2 linked regions of the Azospirillum brasilense genome follow. Each later gene encodes a partner of the first gene's protein in a complex. Links are inferred from orthologs where the notes say so. Each region holds a gene or a part of one and is shown on either strand. Other genes may lie near its edges.

Region 1 (3,134 bases):
ACCTATCTCGACCTCTCCGACGCCGCGCGCGACGTCGCCGCGGCGCGGGCCACGGTGCGCGGGCTGACCAACATCGACTTCCGCCGCGGCTCGCTCCTCGACCTCGGCGGGCTGCTGGAGGAGGGGGGGCCGTTCGACTACATCGACTGCTGCGGCGTGCTCCATCATCTGGACGAGCCGGCGGCGGGCGTCCGCTCGCTGGCCGGGGCGCTGAAGCCGGGCGGCGGGATCGGGCTGATGGTCTACGCGCCGTACGGGCGCACCGGCGTCTATCCCATGCAGGCGGCGCTGCGCACCCTTACGGCGGACCTGCCGCCGAAGGAGCAGGTGGCGCTGGCCCGCCGGCTGATCGAGCGCCTGCCGCCGTCCAACTGGCTGCTGCGCAACCCCTTCATCAACGACCACAAACAGGCCGACGCCGACCTTTACGACCTGCTGCTGCATTCCTGCGACCGGCCCTTCACCGTGCCGGAGCTGGCGGAGCTGGCCGCGGCGGGCGGTCTGACCATCGCCGCGCTGGTGGAGCCGTACCGCTACGACCCCGCCGTCTGGGTGAAGGATCCCCGCCTGCTGAAGCGGCTGGACGGGCTGTCGCGGCTGGAGCGCGCCGCCTGGACCGAGCAGGTCACCGGCAGCATGACCAAGCACATCGCCTATCTTGTCCGCCCCGAGGATGCCGAGGGCGCCGTCGCCCGCCCGGACGGGCCGGAGGTGGTGCCGGTTCTGCGCGACCTCTACGGCGCCGCGGTGGCCAAGGGCCTGCCCCCCGGCGGCGTGCTGGAGGCCGAGCTGATGGGCGCCGTCGTCCCCCTGCCCCTGCCCCGTCTGGCCGGGCCGATCCTGGCTCGGGTGGACGGGCGGACCAGCCTGGGGGCCATCCACCAGGCGGTGGCGGAGAAGGCCGGCCCGCTGGCCTGGGACGCCTTCCTGGCGCAGTTCACGCAGCTTTTCACGGCGTTGAACGGCGTCGGCAAGATGTATCTGCGCCGCTGAGCGCGTCACGGCTTCCAAAATGAAAAATCCGCCGCCGGGAGGCCCCGGCGGCGGAAGTTCATGGAGGAAACAACCAGGCAGCAAAGGGTGCTTAGTGGATGGTCTCGCCGTGCAGGGCGAGGTCCAGGCCGTCGCGCTCGACGTCCTCGTCGACGCGCAGGCCCATCACCACGTCGATGACCTTCAGGATGATGAAGGAGCCGACCGCCGAGTAGGCGACGGTGGCCAGGATGCCGTAGACCTGCGTCCAGATCTGGCCGACGTTGCCTTCCAGGGCGCCGGCGGTGCCGCCGATGGCTTCCTGGGCGAAGACGCCGGTCAGGATGGCGCCGACGATGCCGCCCACGCCGTGCACGCCGAAGGCGTCCAGCGAGTCGTCATAGCCGAGGGCGCGCTTGAGGCCGGTGGCGCCCCAGTAGCAGACCACGCCGGCGACCAGACCGATGACCAGGGCGCCGGTCGGACCGACGAAGCCCGAGGCCGGGGTGATGGCGACGAGGCCGGCGACGGCGCCGGAGATGATGCCGAGGACCGAGGGCTTGCCCTTGGTGGCCCACTCGACCAGCAGCCAGGACATGGCGGCGGTGGCGGCGGCGATCTGCGTGACCAGCATGGCCATGCCCGCACGGCCGTCGGCGGCCACGGCGGAACCCGCGTTGAAGCCGAACCAGCCGACCCACAGCATCGAGGCGCCGATCAGGCTGAGCACGAGGTTGTGCGGGGCGAAGTTCTCGTTCGGGTAGCCCTTGCGCTTGCCCAGCACGAGGGCGGCGACGAGACCGGCCACGCCCGCGTTGATGTGCACCACGGTGCCGCCGGCGTAATCGAGCACGCCGTCACCCATCAGATAGCCGCCCGGACCCCAGACCCAGTGGGTGATCGGCGCGTAGACGATCAGCGACCACAGGCCCGTGAAGACCAGCATCGAGGAGAACTTCATGCGGTCGGCGAAGGCGCCGGTGATCAGGGCCGGGGTGATGATGGCGAAGGTCATCTGGAAGACGATGAAGACCGTCTCCGGAATGACGCCCGACAGGCCGTCCTTGGTGATGCCCGACAGCATGAACTTCGACAGGCCGCCGAAATACGGGGTGCCCTCGGTGAAGGCGATGCTGTAACCGGCGAAGAACCACAGGATGCTGACCAGGCAGCAGATCGCGAAGCTCTGCATCACGATGGCCAGCACGTTCATCTTGCGGACCATGCCGCCGTAGAACAGGGCCAGACCCGGGATGGTCATGAACAGAACCAGCGCCGTGGCGACCAGCATCCAAGCCGTGTCGCCGCTGCTCAGGGTGGGCTCGGCCGCGGCGGCGGCCGCTTCCTGGGCGAGGGCGGCGGCAGGCAGACCGGCCAAGCCCAGAATCGCCGCCATCGTCGGCGCGGCGAGGGTGAAGAGACGGCTCATCGAGGCTCCTCTTTATTCGAATGCTTCTGGCCCGTTTCGCCCCGTCCCCGGTACAGACGGGGCGGCGGGAGGGGGCCGTGTACGCCGATTTGTCTTCAAGAAGCGTGCCAACCCAAAAGGGCTAGGAATCGCGGTGGTTGCGGCCTTTCGGATGACCGCAAAGCAGCATAGGACCCGAGTCGCGGACCTGCGCTGCTCAGAAATTGAGCAGAAAATCGGACCATCCAAAGCCTTGCGGCGCGGCGTGATTCGCCCGTGGATTGCAGGCCGATTGCCGCCCGTTCGGGCGTTGCGCGCTCGTTTCCCGCGCGCTTGCCTGCTTTTTGTGCACAAAGCTGCGTCTGAATTCCGCACAACCGTTGGGCAGCCCCCTTCTATTTCCGGCCTGTTCCCCTCGGCCTATTGGCCCGCCCCGGTGAAATGTGGCACGGTCATGATCTCAACCGGCGGAGCCGGACGGGGCCGGGAACAAGCGGCCTCCGCCCACGCTGGTCCGCCGGACGCTTCCGGATGGCCGACAGCAAAAAAGAGAACCGAAAGGGGAGACACATGCTCGACAAACGGGATCTGCGGCTGGCGCCGCGCCGCGCCGTGGCCCTCGTCCTGGCCGGCGGCCGGGGCAGCCGGCTGAAGCAGCTGACCGACCGTCGCGCCAAGCCGGCCACCTATTTCGGCGGCAAGTTCCGGATCATCGACTTCGCGCTGTCGAACTGCATCAATTCCGGCTTCCGCC
Region 2 (3,061 bases), 330 kb from region 1 along the record:
GGGCCGCCTCGCCGATCAGGGCGACGCGCTCCGCGATGAAGCGCTCGGCCAGCAGGACCGACAGCGGCCAGGCGTCGCGCCGGGTCACCAGCTCGATGTCGCCCAGATAGCCGCCCGACCGGCGGGTCAGCTCGTCGATGAACTGGTCCTCCGGCAGCTTCAGGTACATGTCGACCAGCGACCGCTTCTCGCTCCACACGATGGAGGAGCGGTTCCCGGTCATCGGCAGCACGGCGAAGGGGCCGTTGGGCAGGAAATGCTCCACCGCCACGCCGTTGTGCGGCTCCGAATGGCGGATCGTGCAGATGATCGCGGTCTGGTCGTAGGCCCAGCTGCGCAGCTTGATCCCGGCGCTCTCCCGCGCCAGCGAGCGGCGCCCGTCCGCCCCGACGACCAGCCGGGCCCTGACCACCCGCCCGTCGGCCAGCGTCACCGTGGCGCCGGCGCGGCTGCGCTCGATCGAGACCGCCTGGGCCGGGGCCAGATGGTGCAGGCCGGGCAGTTCCTTGGCACGGGCGAACAGGGCGCGGCGCATGTCCTTGTTGTCGAGAATCCAGCCGAAGGGCTGGTTCTGGCCGTCCCAGGTCAGTTCCTTGTGGTCGTAATGGACGAACAGGGGCGAGAACTGGTCGGCCACCCGGATGTCCAGGATCGGGCCGGCGTCGGGCTCCATGTGCTTCCACACGCCCGCCCCCTCCAGCACCTTCATCGAGGCGTAGGCGACCGCCGTGGTGCGGATGTCGAAATCGTTTTCCGCCTGCCGGTCCGGGCTGTCACGGTCGATGCAGACGACCGGAACGCCCGCGGTGGCCAGGGCCGCCGCCATGCTGAGCCCGGCCAGTCCGCCGCCCAACACGACGACGTCGGTCGTGATCTCCTGCGCTGCGGTGGTGCCCGATTCGGTCATGATGGCGCTGCCCTTCGATCAGTGTAGACGGGTACGAACAATCGTTCCGCTTGCTCCGGATGTCCAGCGGCGCGGCGTCGCGGTCCCCGATTTGCGTAATTCTTGGGCACGACCTGCCCAATCGATCGGCGAAACAGCCAAAAACCGCTGAAAAGGGGCGATTCTGCAACCGGCACGATTTTTGAAGACATTGATTTTTATGGTCGAGGCGAACACGCTCGAGTCACGTTCGGAAAACCCGCCGCCACGGCGGGATCGGCCGAGGGGGGACCGGGCGACCGCAAGGGCCCGCAAACACGCATACCAAGGGGAAGCCACATGAAACTGGTTATGGCCATCATCAAGCCGTTCAAGCTCGACGAAGTGCGCGAGGCGCTGACGTCGCTCGGGATTCAGGGCCTGACGGTGAGCGAGGTGAAGGGCTTCGGACGCCAGAAGGGTCAGACCGAGATCTACCGCGGCGCCGAGTATTCCGTGAGCTTCCTGCCCAAGGTGAAGGTCGAGGTCGCGGTGTCCGACGACCAGTACGAGCAGGTGGTCGAGGCGATCCAGAAGGCCGCCAACACCGGCCGCATCGGCGACGGCAAGATCTTCGTTCTGGACATCGCCCAGGCCGTGCGCATCCGCACCGGCGAGACCAACACCGAAGCGCTCTGAGGCGTCCTGGAGGAAGCGGACCGGGCGGGGCATCATCGCCCGGCCCCTCCCGCAAGGGGGGAAGGCGCGTCCGCTTTTTCTTGCCGCGGGTCCTCGATGATCTGCCCGGTGACTTGAGGCCGGGCGCGCCAGTCCTTCCACCGTGGCGCCAAGGCCGCCGGAACGGGCGGCGTATGCTTTCCCTTGACCGGGCCTCGTCCGGTTTTGTGCCCTTGTGCCGGGACTCCACCGCCGGTAGGATCGTTTCCGTTTCGTATCGGGCAGAGGCCCCCAGAGGCCCCTGACGGGCCGTGCCCCTCGGGGCCGGCCCGGCCTTCTCGGGCCGTCCTCATGGAAAGGATTCTCGGCGGCATGTCGCTCCCGGACCTCGGCACCTTCGCTCTCGTCAACGACCGGCTCGACCGGCTGTCGGACTACCCCTTCACCCGGCTGGCGGCCCTGCTGTCCGGGGTGACGCCGCGCGCCAACGCCGAGCCGATCATGATGTCGGTGGGCGAGCCGCAGCACCAGCCGCCGGCCATCATCGACGAGACGCTGCGCGCCAACGCCCATCTGTGGGGCAAATACCCGCCGGTCGGCGGCACGCCGGAGTTCCGCGAGGCGGTGGGCGCCTGGCTGACCCGCCGCTACGCCCTGCCGGACGGGCTGTTCGACGCCGAAAAATCCGTCCTGCCGGTGTCCGGCACGCGCGAGGCGCTGTTCCTCCTCGCCCTGCTGGCCGTGCCGCCGAGCAAGGCGGGCCGCCAGCCGGCGGTGCTGATGCCCAACCCCTTCTACGCGCCCTACGAGGGGGCGGCGCTGCTCGCCGGGGCCGAGCCGGTGTTCCTGCCCTCCACCCGCGAGACCGGCTTCCTGCCCGACCTCGACGCGCTGACGCCGGAGCTGCTGGAGCGCACGGCGCTGTTCTACCTCTGCACCCCGGCCAACCCGCAGGGGGCGGCGGCCGACGCCGCCTATCTGGAGCGGGCGATCGGGCTGGCGCGGCGTTACGGCTTCATCCTGGCGGTGGACGAGTGCTACGCCGAGATCTACCTGGACAAGGCGCCGGTCGGCGCGCTCCAGGTCGCGTCGGGGCTGGCCCATGAGGGGAAGCCCTGGGCGAACATCCTGGTCTTCCATTCCCTGTCCAAGCGGTCGAGCGCCGCCGGGCTGCGCTCGGGCTTCGTGGCCGGCGATCCGGAGCTGATGTCCCGCTTCACCCGTCTGCGCAGCTACTCCAACGCCGGGATGCCGCTGCCGGTGCTGGCGGCCAGCGCCGCCCTGTGGCGGGACGAGGCGCATGTCGAGGAGAACCGCGCGCTCTACCGCGCCAAGTTCGACGCGGCGGAGGCTTCGCTGAAGGGACGCTACGGCTACTACCGTCCGGACGGCGGCTTCTTCCTGTGGCTGGAGGTCGGCGACGGCGAGGAGGCGACGCGCCGCCTTTGGGCGGAGGGCGGCATCCGCGTGCTGCCCGGTGCCTACCTGACCCGCTGCAACCCCGGCGAGGCCAACCCC

Evidence for each region.
Region 2: the proteins of D3869_RS08705 (region 1) and glnK are in contact, whole or in part, in a solved structure (PDB 2NS1), measured with the Escherichia coli proteins. The link is inferred for Azospirillum brasilense from one-to-one orthologs.

What each region holds. Positions count from the first base shown.
Region 1 is NZ_CP032345.1:1,799,836-1,802,969, reverse strand. What follows is about bases 244-3,066. They hold D3869_RS08705 (ammonium transporter), read right to left. Parts: upstream 2,402-3,066; coding sequence 1,085-2,401; downstream 244-1,084. Other genes in these bases: glgC (glucose-1-phosphate adenylyltransferase), read left to right, coding at 2,951-3,066; D3869_RS08710 (class I SAM-dependent methyltransferase), read left to right, coding at 244-993. Outside these bases: more of D3869_RS08710, read left to right, coding at 1-243; more of glgC, read left to right, coding at 3,067-3,134. UniProt on the Escherichia coli protein: Involved in the uptake of ammonium/ammonia (NH(4)(+)/NH(3)). Transport is electrogenic. Following sequestration of NH(4)(+) at the periplasmic face, NH(4)(+) is deprotonated and neutral NH(3) is transported into the cytoplasm.
Region 2 is NZ_CP032345.1:1,470,249-1,473,309, forward strand. Bases 145-2,894 are described here. They hold glnK (P-II family nitrogen regulator), read left to right. Parts: upstream 145-1,225; coding sequence 1,226-1,564; downstream 1,565-2,894. Other genes in these bases: D3869_RS07150 (UbiH/UbiF/VisC/COQ6 family ubiquinone biosynthesis hydroxylase), read right to left, coding at 145-907; D3869_RS07160 (aminotransferase class I/II-fold pyridoxal phosphate-dependent enzyme), read left to right, coding at 1,916-2,894. Also shown: more of D3869_RS07150, read right to left, coding at 1-144; more of D3869_RS07160, read left to right, coding at 2,895-3,061. UniProt on the Escherichia coli protein: Involved in the regulation of nitrogen metabolism. Regulates the activity of its targets by protein-protein interaction in response to the nitrogen status of the cell.